DNA from 2 places in the Rothia sp. HMSC064D08 genome. Region 2 is predicted to be linked to the other one. Evidence: riboswitches for the same ligand, from Rfam matches in the RefSeq annotation. Region 2 holds a riboswitch; the other holds the start of a gene.

Region 1 (7,405 bases), 110 kb from region 2:
GTAGGAAATCCAGGGCACGGTCACGGCCTCGCCGCGCAGCCCTTCACCCGAGCGTTTCACATCGCCGAACAGCACCGATGGACGGGTGCAACGCGAACCGTAGGACTGCACCCAGCCGTGCTTCGTCGTGGCGAAACCATCGAAATTCTCGGCGAAGTACTGCACCATGTCGTTACGTTCGGCCTCACCGTGCACGAGCACATCCAGGCCCAAGTCTTCCTGGAGTTTAATAACGGAGGCGATCTCTTCACGCAGGAACTCGTCAAGCTGCTGCTGCGTGATTTTACCGGCACGTGCCTCTGCACGGTGGCGGCGAATATCGCCGGTCTGCGGGAACGAACCAATGGTCGTGGTCGGCAGCTTCGGCAGATTCAGGTCAGCCTGGGCATCCCGGCGGATTTTCAGTTCGGGACGCTCAAAATCCTGCGGTTTCACGGATGCGGCACGCTCACGGATTGCCGTATTATGCTTACGCGGATCCGCTGTGAAACGTGCCAGCGCTTCGTCGGCGGTCTTCAACTCTGCTTCAACCGCAGACTCACCGTTGGCAAGACCGCGGGCAAGAGTCACGATCTCGGCGACTTTTTGGTCGGCAAAAGCCAGACCGTCTACGGGCACATCGGTGGGGTCTTCAAGGTCGAGATCGTGCGGCACATGCTGCAGGGAGGTTGAGGACGCAACCGCCACCGCACCGCCGTTAATGTTCTGGAGTGCGTGCAGGAGCGCTCGCAGGTCGGCACGCCAAATATTGCGCCCGTTAATGGCACCCGCCACCAGGGTTACGCCGGAGTCTTTAAAGGCGGTCAGCGCCTCGGCATCGTAGAGAGTAGAGACCAGGTCGAGATGCAGCGCCTCAATACCGGTGTCTAACAGCGCGGGCAGGTTTTCGCGCAGGTTGCCGTAGGGGCTTGTCACCAGGATTGCGGGGCGGTTCGTTTCGGCTGCCAACGCGGTGTAAGTTTTACGCGCCAATTCGGCGATTTTGGTGTTGAGAATATCGCGGTCCACTGTCAGACCGGGTTCGTCGAGCTGCACCCACTGCACTCCGCGCTCCGCCAGCTTAGCGAGCACTTGCTGGTAGGCTTTCACGAAATCGTCAAGGCGATCCAGCGGTGTGAACCCTTCGGGCGAACCCTGCTCGGCTTTCGCCCCGAGAAGCAGAGTGAGCGGGCCGACCAGCTGCGGGCGCACCGTCACCCCGTGCTCCTTGGCGACTTCAAGCTGCTCGTCGATAGCCTCAAGATTCAGCTTGATCTCGGTATCCGGACCGATCTCGGGCACCAGGTAGTGGTAGTTCGTATCGAACCATTTCGTCATCTCCAGCGGAGGCAGCGTCTCTGTGCCGCGCGCTAGAGCAAAGTACCCGGGCAGATCGAGCAGACCGCGCGCATCCTTGGCGTCGGCAAGGCGCTTGGGCACGAGGGTGAAAAGGCGCACGGCATCGAGCACCTGATCGTAGTACGAGAAAGTCGCCGGAATAGACGAATCGGTGGCGCTAAGACCGCGCTCAATCACACGATCATAGTAGGTGCGCTGCACATCTGCGGCCGCCTGGCGCAGCTCATCCTGCGTGATTTTGCCTTTCCAGAACGCTTCCTGTGCCTTCTTCAGCTCGCGGAAACGGCCCACGCGGGGGTAACCGACGATGGTTGCTGCGGGGAATGGGGTGCGGGTCATCCTAGTTCCTTACTGTGGGAGGGTGTCAAATAAAAGGGGAGTTTAGAGGTATTGAAGATCGCTCAGGGGGAGTTTGAAACGGTTCGAGTAGCGCGGAACGTCGAGTTCTTCGAGGACGTCCAGCACAGCCTCATGCTCGTTAAATGTGAAGAAATGCAGGCCGGGGGCGCCAGCATCAAGCACCTTGCGACATTGGTCGAGCGCATGTTCCACGCCGATGCGGTGCAGCTCGCGCGGATCGCTCGCGGTTTCCAGGCGATGCGCCAGCTCGCGCGGCACTTCAAGCCCGGCAAGCTCGCACAGCTTCGTCAGACGAGTCAGCGAGGTAACGGGCATAATACCGGGGATAATGGGCATCTCCACCCCGGCAAGGCGTGCCGCATCCACCAGCCCCGAATAGCGTTCGGTCTCAAAGAAAACCTGAGTGATGGCGAAATCCGCCCCGGCACGCTGTTTTGAAAGCAGAATCTCAATGTCTTGAAGAAGGGAGGAAGATTCGGGGTGCTTATGCGGGTATGCCGCAACCCCAATCGACACCTTCCCCGCGGCAAGATGTGCGAAATCCTCGCGCTCCACCCTGCGAATCAGTTCCACTAGGTAGCGGGCAAAAGGCAGCTCAAGCGGGCGCGTGTCTTCGGGCGGAATATCGCCGCGCAACGCCAGAAACCCGCGCACACCAAGCCCCAGAATTAGACGAACCGAGCGTTCCAAATCGGTCACGGAATGCCCCACGCATATTAGATGCGCCAGCGGGTTCAGCGAGGTTTCATGCACTAGGTGATCGAGCAGAGCTAGCGTCTTTTGGCGGCGCTGTGCATCGCCCGAATAGGTGACGGAAACGTAATCCGGGTTGGTTTGCTCAAGCTCGGTGATGGTTTTGAGCAGGGAATCGCAGCTTGCGTGCGATCGTGGCGGATACAGCTCGTAAGAAAGAGCCGGGTGAACTGTCGTCATTTTCATTCCTCCGTGTTCACCCGATAGAAGCGTGCCCGAAGGTACGCCGAATCTTAGCAAGACGCGAAGGGAATTCACTTCTATCGGTTCTGGCGGGAGCACCTTGTCCGTCCACCCAACGGGTGGAGGCTGGCGAGGTTGCTGCGACGTCTAAGAGCCAGATCTCTCGGTCGCTCTGGATAGATAACGTTCCTATTCTAGGCAGGATGCGCGGTGCCAGCAAGAATATGTCGGCACATGTCGTCGAGCGGTCATAACCGCTTAATATTGTGGGATGCGGCGAAACAATACGTCATACGGGTTCGCGGCAGTTCGGATCGGCGGATTGAACCCTCCACCTGATTTGGCCGCGAGTTTAGCCGCGAGCAGATAGTATTTCGACGAACAGATAGCGGAATGTTATCTGCTCGTCACAAAACTATCTGCTCGCGGGAGAATTGCAGAGCGCCGTGAACGTCATGTTGCGACCACATACTGTCAAACACGGTAGAGTAAACGTATGGAACGCATCGAATCTCCCGCATATGCACGCCTGGGGAACTCCGGGCTGGTCGTGCCCTCCGTCGGTATCGGCTGCAACAACCTGGGACGCCCCGGCACCCCCACTCAAACTCAGGAAGGCACCAACGCCGTGATCGCCGCCGCAGTCGAGACGGGTATCGGCTTCTTCGATATTGCCGACCTGTACGGCGCCGAACCCGGGCTGTCAGAAACCATGTTCGGTACCGCGATGCGCGAACTCAACCTCAACCGCGATGACCTGATCATCGTCACCAAATTTGGGCTTCCCACCGGTACCCTCAACGGCAACGACTGGGATGCGCGCGGCTCACGCCGATACATCATGCGCGCCGTCGAAGGTTCACTGCGCCGCCTTGGAACCGAGTACATTGACCTGTATTTCTACCACAGCCCCGACCCGAACACCCCGCTGGAAGAAACCCTATCTGCTCTCGATACGCTCGTGACCAGCGGAAAGGTTCGTTACCTGGGGCACTCCAACTTTGCGGGGTGGCAGCTTGCCCACGCCGAGCATCTCGCCCGCGAACTCGGCACTGAGCGGTTTATTGCCGCCGAAAACCACTACAACCTGCTGGATCGCCGCGCCGAACTCGAAATTCTTCCCGCCGCCCGCCACTTCGGGCTGGGGGTGCTCCCGTATTTCCCGCTCGCCAACGGGCTTTTGACCGGAAAATACCGCCGCGACAGCATCCCTGCAGGGTCACGTCTGTCGCACTCCAAAGCGCAGGTACTCGCGCAAGCCGATTGGGAACAACTCGATGCCTACAGCGAATTCTGCGCCGATCTGGGGATCTCTGAGGTTCAAGCATCCATCTCTTGGCTCAAACAGCAGAACCCCGTCGCCAGCGTGATCGCCGGGGCAACCACCCCCGAACAAGTACGCGCAAACGCGCAGGCCGCAAGCGTACATTTCAATGATGACGAACTGGCGCGGCTCAACGAGATTTTCCCGGCCCCCGAGCGCATAGCGCTTTTCTGACACTTCTCCTTCCCATCCATAAATATAGCCAAATGGGAATATAACTAATCGGGAATATACCCAAGCCAGCAAGCGTTTAAAGACTGTGCGGTCTCTCAATCTGTGCCGTACAAGACCCGCATGAAAGACAAAAATACCCGCATGAGCATCCCCACCGAGCCGCCGAACCGCGCCAGTGCACTACCCCCGCTCGGGCAGGGCGCGCACACCCGCCGCCTAGGGGTTATCGCGCTGGTGGCAACCTTCGGCGGGCTCCTCTTCGGGTACGATACCGGCGTTATTAACGGTGCCCTCGACCCCATGAGCCGTGAACTCGGCATGGACAACACCATTCAAGGCTGGGTCACAGGATCCCTCGCCTTCGCTGCCGCCCTCGGAGCCATGGTCACCGGGCGCATCTCAGATGCCATCGGACGGCGCAGAACCATCATCGGACTCTCAGTCCTCTTCATCGCGGGCGCGCTCGCATGCGTCTTCACCCCCAGCATTGCTGTACTGTTGATGGGCCGCACGATGCTCGGGCTCGCCGTGGGAGGCGCATCCGCAGTCGTGCCTGTATTCCTCGCCGAACTCGCACCCTACGAAATTCGCGGCTCACTCTCCGGGCGCAACGAACTCATGGTCGTCGGCGGGCAGCTAGCCGCATTCATCGTGAACGCCATCATCGGCAACCTCTGGGGCGAACACGACAGCGTATGGCGGTGGATGTTCGCCGTCTGCGCCTTGCCTGCGTTCGCGCTTTTCATCGGTATGCTCCGCATGCCCGAATCCCCACGCTGGCTTATCGCACAGGGGCGCACCGAGGATGCGCGCGCCATTATGCGGCGTATCCGCCCCGCCGAACGTGCCGATGCCGAAATTGCGGACATCGCGCGTTCGCTTGAGGAAACGCGCACCCAAATCGGCGCGGAGACTAGGGGAAGTACGGGTAAAATCCTGCGTGAAAAATGGTTTGTGCGGATTCTGCTGGTTGGTATTTTGGTGGGTGCCGGGCAGCAGCTCACTGGTATTAACTCGATCATGTACTACGGCATTAAAGTGCTTAAAGAGGCCGGGTTTGACGAGGGTTCGGCGCTCATTGCGAATATCGCGCCGGGCGCTATCGCCGTGCTCGGCTCAATCTTGTCGCTGCGCATGATGGAGCGCGTGAACCGCCGCACGATGGTGATCGCTGGGTATTCGCTGACCGCGTTTTTCCACCTGCTGATCGGGGTAGCGTCTATGCTCCTGCCGGAGGGCAGCCCCGCACGTCCCTATATCATTCTGGCGCTTGTGGTTGGGTTCGTGGGGTCGATGCAGACTTGCCTGAACGTTTCGACATGGGTGCTGATGAGCGAGCTGTTCCCGCTTCGGGTGCGGGCGGTCGGCATGGGTCTTTCCGCATTTTGCGGCTGGATGATGAACGGTCTGCTTTCCCTCATATTCCCGGTTATTTTGGGTGCGCTGGGACTGACCGGCTCATTCTTCGGGTTCATGGTTGTGAACGTGCTGATTGCCGTGCTCATGTGGCGTAACCTGCCCGAGACTCGCGGCAAAACCCTGGAAGACGTGGAGGCGGGCGTTATCTCAGGCACCGCCTATCCGTTTGCGGCTACTCGGTAGACGAGGCTTCGCTAGGACGCGAGCAGGTAGGATTTTCCGACCTGTTCGTGTCAAAAACCACCTTGCTCACGGATAAATAAGGTCGCTGGATACTCTGCATACCCACACAGCAAAGGCACTCCTATCCTGCGAGGGCGAGGGATAAGTGATAGTGTCAAAGATGTTATAACGATCCTTCGGTTGTGGTGCCGTCGCGCGATATTCCCGCTGCCGACTCCACGGATAGCGCACGGTCGCGCATACTTGACGGCACCCGCATACCTGTGACTTCTAGAAGGCAGAAAGTCGTGACAGACAACGTAAAAAATGATTGGGATTTGCGCAGCGAGAAGGTTCAGAAGAACCAGGTGGCCGCTTATGACGAGATGCGCCGCCGCTGCCCCGTAGCGCACGACGAGTTCATGGGCTACTCCGTGTTTAAGAACGCTGATGTGCAGCATGTGCTTGACCATCCCGAAATTTACTCGAATGTCGTCTCGACTAGGCACATCGCCGTGCCGAACGGTATGGATGAGCCCGAACACACAACGTTCCGCGCCGTGAATGACAAATACTTCACCCCCGAACGCCTGAGGGAGTTCGAGCCGAAAATTCGTGAGGTCGTCAAGAACCTGGTGGCTGATCTGCCGCGCGGTACCGAGGTTGATGTGATGGACGGGTTCGCGCAGGCTTATGCGATGCGCATTCAGAATGCGTTCATGGGTTGGCCCGCAAGCCTTGAGAAGCCACTGATCGAGTGGATTGAGAAGAACCGCGAGGCTACGCTACGCCGCGATCGCGAGCAGATCGGCAAGGTAGCCCTTGAGTTTGACACCTATATTCGTGAGCTTCTGGATGCGTGCCGCGACCAGGCTGCCGCCGGGAACCCACAGGATGTGACCGCTGAGCTGCTGACCGACACCGTGCAGCTGCCCGGCCAAGAGCCGCGCACCATGACCGATGAAGAGATTGTGAGCCTGATTCGTAACTGGACGGTGGGGGAGCTTTCGACCGTTTCGGCGTGCGCTGGGATTATCGTGAACTTTTTGGCGCGTAACCCGCAGGAGCAAGCTCGACTTCGTGACTCACTGGGGGAGGGGCATGCGGAGATCGCCGCCGCGGTTGAGGAGATTATGCGCCTTGAAGACCCGCTGGTGACGAACCGCCGCGTGACTACCGAGGATACCGTGCTGGGCGGGCGTACTATTCCGGCGAATTCGCGGGTGACGATTAACTGGTCGAGTGCCAACCGTGATGAGGACGCGTTCGAGGATGCGCTCACCTATAACCCGCATCGTGACCAGTCCCGCAACCTAGTATATGGCGACGGTATTCACGTCTGCCCGGGTGCGCCGCTGGCTCGCTTGGAGTTGAGCCTGCTCATGGAGGAGCTGCTGAAGGCGACCGAGAGCATTATTCCTGGTGACGAGTCGGATGCCCCCGCCACCGAGAACGCCACCTACCCGATCTCGGGCTACTCGACGGTCCGGGTGGTGTTTGGGTAGAAAAATATAAAGGTTAGTCCGAGACCATGCGACCATGACCCCGGACTAACCCTAGCTAAAAATATTTAAATAACTGCCTATAGATTATTTAATGAAGATTCTCGATACTATTAGCAGCTCAAACGATAAAAAATAGATTCCGTAAGAGTAGCCGGAGGCCACTTCTTCCCATCTAGACGAGCTTTGA
Region 2 (7,405 bases):
CATCAAGGAAGCTCACAATATCCTGTGCCATCTCACGCTCACGAGGACGGCCAATACCGGGTTCCGCTAAAGCTCTGCGCAGCCCCCATGCCAGTCTTGACCTTTGTTTGCCGCTAAGTCCTATCAGGTCTCGGCGTTCAGAGGTTGAAAGCAGGCATACAAGCACCAAAATGTCATGAAGATGGCGTTGTTTATGTGTGTCGCCATTATTCAAAAGGGCTGAGCATTTTTCGTAGAGTGCCCCCAGGGCATCGGGGCGATTCACCAAGAACGTGCGACCCGCGCATTCCACAGCAACTGACGATGTGCGGTCTATGCCAAATTGGGCACCACGAGTCATCAGGACTTTTCCCAGCCCGGAAAAGTCATAGGACAGGGTTTTCTCGGATTGTCCCGAAGGTACCAAAATATCAATTTGAGCTAAGCCTCGCACCCATCGGTGGTTTTGCCCGGAAGCGTTATACCCATCAATGACGAATCCTGTGCTCTTGAGTGCGTGGACGAATTCCCCAATAAGCCGACGTCGAGCGCGAATATTAAGAACAACGTCAATATCTCGGGTTGCCCGAGAGCCCTCATATCCACGCTCACACGCGAGCAACCTCATCATGCTTCCACCGGCGAGGGACCAACCCTGAGGAACTAGATCGGAAATGTCTGCCAACCCAAGCCAGGATTCAAGTTCTGCGCCCTGGGCTGGGATTTTCATCGTTTTCTGGTCATGCACGGTTTATGAGTTCTTTCATCAGGCGTTCCGCTTCCCGCTCGCTTCTCGGGTCTTTGGAAACTAGGAGGTCAACCGCAACGTGCAAGGGACGAATCTTAGGCAACTCTTTGACTGCGCGAAGAATAACGTTGGCATCCTGTGCCGGAACTTCACGCAGTGCGTAGATAAATTTCAGGGATTCGAGATTGTGGGGAGTCACATATGCTTCTACGGTAGCCCCGTAAATTTCCGAATATTCGTGGCTGACACCCGTAAGCGCTAATGTTCGTTCGTCCATCAAGTCATGCAGGTCAGCAGAAGGCACAGCATAGAATTGAAGTTTCGCATCTGCACGCACTGCATACTGCCTAAGAGCTTCTACCCCACGTTCGGAGAGGTTATGTGCACGTTCTTTGGCACGGCGGCGTGCATCGGGGGTAAGGGATGCACTGTTACCGTCAAGATAGGCGGCAAGTTGATTGAAGGATGACATCGAGATTTTGCGCCCATGTGCGGAGTGATGCTCGTGCGGGTTATCTGAAACCATCCACCGCCCGGCGATTTTTTGTCCACTCAAAGATCCTCGTTCAAGGCGTGCACGCACGCTTCGGGGGCTCACCCCGGCGTGCTGGGCATATTCCGCGACCGATATCATGGCAAAAACATACCACAAGAGGAATATTTCTGCCATGCCGCACGATGGGGAAACGCTTAGCTGACCTCGCCATCTAGGTAGTACCAGGTGCCGTTTACTTTCTCGAAGCGGGATTTTTCGTGCATGGCACCTTTCACACGTTCTTCGGCGGGCGTGCCGGGAACTGAGCGGTAGTACGCCGCGAACTCGACCGTGCCCGCCGCATCGAAGGGACCGCCCGAAGAGCCCAGAATATCCAGCCGGTACCAGCGCAGCGTTTCATCCAGCGTTAGCTCGGCGGGGCGCGTGTGCGGGTGCCAGCTTGCCAGCAGGTAGGGCGCATCGTGCAGGGCGAAGGCGGTAAATCGCGAGCGCATCAGAGCCAGCGGCGTGGGCGCGTTCAGGGTTCCGGATGCGGCAAACTCGCCCAGGTACCGCCCGCAGCAGGCACCGTATACCTCGCCACTTGTGCAGGGGCAGCGGGTTTGAGGATCATATAGGGTTGTTTCGCTCATGCACCCCATTCTAAAGGGCTACCAGGTTCGGGCATGCGAGAACCCGCCATCCCGGCGGTCAAACCGGAGAGGGGCGGGTTCTGCACTGTTTTCAATATATTGTGGAGGAAACGAAGCAGAGTTGGTTAGTTCGCGATCGCGCGTGCCGGGGTGTCTGCTGTGGAGGGCTTACCCACGTAGGCGCCGCGGTACTTCGCGGCCGGGTGGGAGTCTGCAACCTTAGTCTGTCCCTTGCCGAACAGGCTTTCGCGCAGGGTCTCACCCTCATAGGAGGTGCGGTAGCGCCCGCGCTTTTGCAGCTCGGGAACCACGAACTCGATGAAGTCCTCGAAGGAGCCGGGCGAAACGTGGTATGCCAGGTTAATACCGTCCAGGCCACCTTCATCAATCCAGCGTTCAAGCTCGTCGGCCACCTGCTGCGGGTCGCCCACAATAACCTCGCCCATACCGCCAATAGTGCAGTGCTCGGCAATATCCTTACGCGTCCACTGCTTATCCTTGGCCTGCAGGGTGAAGGGGGTGAGGAAGGACTGAATCGACTCGGTCTTCACATAGTTGAGTACCTCGTCTTCGTCGAACTGGGAAAGATCCACGCCGGACCAGCCGCCGATAATGGCCTGCGAAGATTCCAGGTTCACGTACTTGCGGTACTCTTCGTACTTTGCCTTCGCCTTCTCTTCGGTTTCGTCCACAATGATGGAGAGCATCGCGAAAACCTTGATTTCGTCGCGGCCGCGGCCGTTCTCTTCGGCACGGTCACGGATACGGTCGGTAATAATGCGGGTCAGATCGGGGCGGAGCGCACCGATAAACACAACTTCGGCATGCTTGCCCGAGAACTTCTGCCCGCGGCTGGATGCGCCCGCCTGGAAAATCACGGGGGTGCGTTGGGGGCTGGGTTCGGTTAGACCCGCACCAGGCACGCTGAAGTACTTGCCCTTGTGCTGAATCGGGTGCACCTTGGCGGGGTCGGCGTAGATGCCCTTCTCGCGGTCTTTGACGACCGCGCCGTCTTCCCAGGAGCCTTCCCAGAGTTTGTAGCAGACATCCAAGAATTCTTCGGCGAGTTCGTATCGGGTATCGTGCTCAATCTGGGTTTCGAGGCCCTGGCATTCGGCGGCGGAGGGCAGGTATGAGGTCACCACGTTAAAGCCCACGCGCCCGTTGGTGAGGTGGTCAAGGGAAGCGTACTTGCGTGCGAGCGTATAGGGCTGCTCGTAGGTGACGGCTGAGGTCACGCCAAAGCCTAGGTGCTCAGTTACGGCAGCCATTGCGGAGATCTGCATGAACGGATCGTTCACGGGCACCTGCGCGCCACCTTCGATAGCGGGTGCGGCGGAGTTCTTGTAAATATCGTAGATGCCCACAACATCGGCTAAGAATACGCCGTCGAAGAAGCCCTTCTCAAGGATCTGTGCCAGGTCGGTCCAGTATTTGATGGTGTTGTACTCGGTAGCGCGGGAGCGGGGGTGGCGCCAGAGGTCGAAGCTCTGGTGACCCACACAGGTCATGTCGAATGCGTTAACTGCGATGCGCTTCTTCTGCTCAGCCATCTACGTTCCTTTCGCGAATGTTCGGGTATTCCTGCACCCCGCGCGCCGCCTCCTTTATAAGTGGTGACCTTCTTGGTGTTCCAAGTCGTGCAGGTGGCGCATTCGCGCCGTACTTGCTTCGTGTCCCTTGAAGCCAGATCATCATCTGGAGCACCCCGCTACGGGAGAGGGTTGCCGCCCGGCTAGCCAGAGCTTTACGCCGGGACTCATAATCCTTGTTTTTGAGTGTATAAGGGGTGTCGTGGTTGGTGCGATATTATGACGAATATTAATGTTTGTGACTGTCGCCCGTAATGTTACGCACCACAAACGCAACGTAAAGACATCTTGCGACATATTCTTGGCGCACCGCGGGCGCTCTGCCCTACCGTTGAAGGGTATTACCCATCCAGAGCGATTGAGAGACCTGGCTCCACGACATCGCAGCAACCCGAGTGCGGGTGCTAACGCCAGGAACGATGGACGTGAGATGACGCAAACACATGCAGCCGTACTCACCGCGGCACAGAACACCACGGCACAACCTATCGCCTTCGAGTCCGTAGGCCAGTCTTTCCCACAGCCGGGCAAAGGCACGCACGAAGTTCTGCGTGACATATCGTTTACCGCCGCAGAAGGCGAGATTATTTCGGTGATCGGTTCGTCAGGATGCGGCAAATCAACGCTGCTGCGTGCCGCCGCCGGACTGAACCGCATCACGAGCGGGCGAGTGCGCATTGGCGAACGCGAGGTGAAGGGGCTTGATGACCGCGTGGCGATCGGTTTTCAGGAACCGCGCCTACTGCCCTGGCGCACCGTCGCCGATAATGTGGCGCTCGGGCTGCCGCCGGGAACCCCGAAATCTCAAGGCACAAGAGATGTGCAGCGCCTGCTGAATCTTGTGGGGCTAAGCGAGTACGGAACCCACCATCCGCGCGAGATTTCCGGCGGCATGGCACAGCGTGTTTCCCTGGCGCGGGCGCTGGCTCGCAACCCCGGGGTGCTGCTACTCGATGAACCGTTCGGTGCACTCGATGCGCTGACCCGCATCAATATGCAGGATTTACTGCTCGACATTCACCGGCAAGACCCGACCACGATTCTGCTCGTCACGCACGATGTAGAAGAAGCGCTGTACCTCTCGGACCGGGTGATCGTACTCGGTAAGAATTCAGCCGATGCGCCCGCCACGATCCAGCGCATCGTCACGATAGATACACCACGACCGCGTGATCGCGCCGATAGTAAACTCACGAGCCTGCGCGCCGAGCTTCTTGCCGAGCTGGGCGTGAACGAACGCTAGGTCTTGCGGACCGCACGCGCATCGTTGTTATAGCCGCAAGCTGGCGGTTGCCCGAGTAATTTCGGCAAATCCGGCGTGCTTAGCCTCTCCCCTCCCGTGAATTTTTGTGGATTTTACACACTTACCGAGCGAATGATCGCTCTATATTCAGTCGTAACGCTACCCCAAGGAACCCCCATGAAACCCATCACCCGCGCCGAAGCCCTCAAAGGATTCTTCGCGTTTACCGCTCTCACCACCGTTCTTGCCGGATGCGCCGGTGAAGGCGCCGGAACACCCGGTGCAGGTGCACCCAAGAGCAAAGACACAGTTACCATTGACTACGCAACCTATAACCCGCTCTCGCTGATTATCAGGAAAAAGGGCTGGCTAGAGACCGTGCTCTCAGAGCAGAACAAGAAAGTCGAATGGGTTAAGTCAGCAGGGTCTAATAAAGCCAACGAGGCGCTGCGTTCCGGGAATATCGACGTCGGCTCAACCGCCGGATCCGCTGCCCTGCTGGCACGCGCGAATGGTTCGCCCATCAAGGTTATTGACCTGTATTCGCAGCCCGAATGGTCGGCACTCGTCACAACGAAGGATTCCGGCATCACGAAAGTCAGCGATTTGAAGGGCAAATCGGTGGCGGTTACCAAGGGTACCGACCCTTACTTCCTGCTCCTGCAGGCGCTCAAACAAGAAGGTATTTCTGCCAAAGAGGTGACGATTCAAAACCTCCAGCATGCCGACGGGCGCACCGCACTGGATAAGGGGCAGGTGAACGCGTGGAGCGGACTTGACCCGATCATGGCGAGCGCCGAGGTCGAAAACCAGGATGTGCTCTTCTACCGCAACCTGGACTTCAACACGTACGGGTTCCTCAATGCCACCGAATCTTTCCTCAAAGATAACCCGGATGCGGCGCAGGCGATCGTGAACGTCTACGAATACGCCCGGCAGTGGGCGCTGGCGAACACGGAAGAAGCCACCACCATTGTTGAAGAAGAATCCGGTATTAAACCCGATACCGCCAAGCTCGTGATGGAGCGTACCCACCTGGATATTGACCCGGTTCCGGGGGATAAACAGGTGCAGGTGCTCAAGGGTGTTGGCCCGATTCTGGTGGAATCCGGCGACGTTCCCAGCCAATCCGATGTGGACCAGGCGCTGGGCAGCATTGTGGATAACAGCTTTGCGAAGAAGGCTGATCGTGCCGCAGTCGAGAAAGTTCAGAAGGCGGTGAGCAAGTAATGAGTGTGACTCTTAAACGTTCTGGCGGGCAGGCTTCGATACGGGAGTCAGCGGTTCAGGAGAGTTCAGACCAGAAGGTTCAAGTGCTGGACGCGGTCGCCGAAGGAGCGGCGGCACCTGCGGGGGTGCATCCGGAAAATTCGGATACGCGCACCCGCAAAAAATCACGTGAACCCCGTGTAAATACGTCGGTAAAGCGTTTTTCACCGAAGAAGCTGGTGGGTCTGCTGCTGCCGGTTGCGCTGATTGCTCTCTGGCACGGTCTGAGCACCGCCGGGGTGTTTACGGCGGTTCAGCTGCCCTCGCCCACGAAAGTGATTGCCGCCGGTTTTGAGCTAGCGCAGCGCGGTGACCTTCTAACTCACGTAGCAATTTCGACGCAGCGCGTCCTGCTGGGATTCTTGATCGGCGCCGTATTGGGCTTGGTTTTGGGTGCGTTGATTGGGCTTTCGGTACCCGCGCGGCTTGTAGCCGCACCCACGATTGGGGCCCTGCGCGCCGTGCCTTCGCTGGCGTGGGTTCCGCTTCTGCTGCTGTGGGTGGGGATCGGCGAAAACTCTAAGGTAACGCTGGTTGCCATTGGCGCTTTCTTCCCCGTGTACACCACCGTTTCGGCTGCGTTGGCGCACGTTGATGTGAAACTCGTGGAGGCGGCACAAGCATTCGGACTCAAGGGTATTCGCCTCTTCACGACGGTTCAGCTGCCTGCCGTGCTCCCGTCGGTGGTTTCCGGGCTTCGGCTGGCGCTCGCTCAGGCCTGGCTGTTCCTGGTTGCGGCGGAGCTGCTGGGGGCTTCTATGGGTCTGGGGTATCTGCTGACGGATTCGCAGAATAATGGGCGCACCGACCGGCTGTTGCTTTCAATTGTGCTGCTCGCCATCTTGGGCAAGCTCACGGATGGGCTCATCGGCGTTTTTGAACGCTGGGTGAAGGCGAAGTACCCCACTCACTAAGACTGTGAAGCGGACACACTCGGCGAGGTAAATTCCGGGAGCAATAGTTTGCAGCGGGAGCGTGTTTAACGCTCCCGCTGCAATTCTTCGATCCCGTTCTAGGAAAAGCGTCGAATTATTTAGGAAATGAGATCCATTTCGCGGGCATCATCCGCGGTGATGGGGTTTATTTCCACCTTGGGCTCAGGGATAGTCTCGTCAGCACCTCGTCCAAACACAGCTCCAAAGCTCAATTTTTTCAGGTCGCTTGGTGCCGTCAGCCAGCCTTTCATTCCGTCACGGTTAAGATCAAGAGCGTAGATTCCATGGTCGATTTCGCCATTACCGTTGAGATCGACAGGTCCATCCGCTGGCCTCGGTACGGCCTCTGGATTGGGCCGATACAGGTACCCACGAGCTTGGGGACCAAAGCCTTTGCGTTCGTCCAAGACCCATTCGTTAAGGGTCGGCATATCCTGCTGAAGGTATCCGAAATATTTGGTTCCATCAGCCTTGGGAATGCCAGTGAGCTGATAGTTATAATTCATCACGC

Evidence for each region. A riboswitch is a leader RNA that binds a small molecule or an ion and turns the genes downstream of it on or off. The one in region 2 is predicted to bind S-adenosylmethionine.
Region 1: another riboswitch for S-adenosylmethionine. It lies ahead of HMPREF2625_RS00490 (methylenetetrahydrofolate reductase); the one in region 2 lies ahead of HMPREF2625_RS00880 (LLM class flavin-dependent oxidoreductase).

What each region holds. Positions count from the first base shown of each region.
Region 1 is NZ_KV797887.1:70,012-77,416, forward strand. Features, by position in the region: gene metE (5-methyltetrahydropteroyltriglutamate--homocysteine S-methyltransferase) at 1-1,677, opposite strand, end outside; gene HMPREF2625_RS00490 (methylenetetrahydrofolate reductase) at 1,720-2,631, opposite strand; SAM riboswitch class I at 2,709-2,817, opposite strand; gene HMPREF2625_RS00495 (aldo/keto reductase) at 3,131-4,132, shown strand; gene HMPREF2625_RS00500 (sugar porter family MFS transporter) at 4,253-5,734, shown strand; gene HMPREF2625_RS00505 (cytochrome P450) at 6,022-7,218, shown strand; gene HMPREF2625_RS10835 (bacteriocin) at 7,329-7,405, opposite strand, start outside.
Region 2 is NZ_KV797887.1:175,044-182,448, reverse strand. Features, by position in the region: gene HMPREF2625_RS00895 (hypothetical protein) at 1-727, opposite strand, end outside; gene HMPREF2625_RS00890 (hypothetical protein) at 720-1,379, opposite strand; gene HMPREF2625_RS00885 (YchJ family protein) at 1,418-1,855, opposite strand; gene HMPREF2625_RS00880 (LLM class flavin-dependent oxidoreductase) at 1,981-3,408, opposite strand; SAM riboswitch class IV at 3,513-3,622, opposite strand; SAM riboswitch class I at 3,790-3,873, shown strand; gene HMPREF2625_RS00875 (ABC transporter ATP-binding protein) at 3,878-4,690, shown strand; gene HMPREF2625_RS00870 (aliphatic sulfonate ABC transporter substrate-binding protein) at 4,868-5,920, shown strand; gene HMPREF2625_RS00865 (ABC transporter permease) at 5,920-6,873, shown strand; gene HMPREF2625_RS00860 (zinc-dependent metalloprotease family protein) at 6,993-7,405, opposite strand, start outside.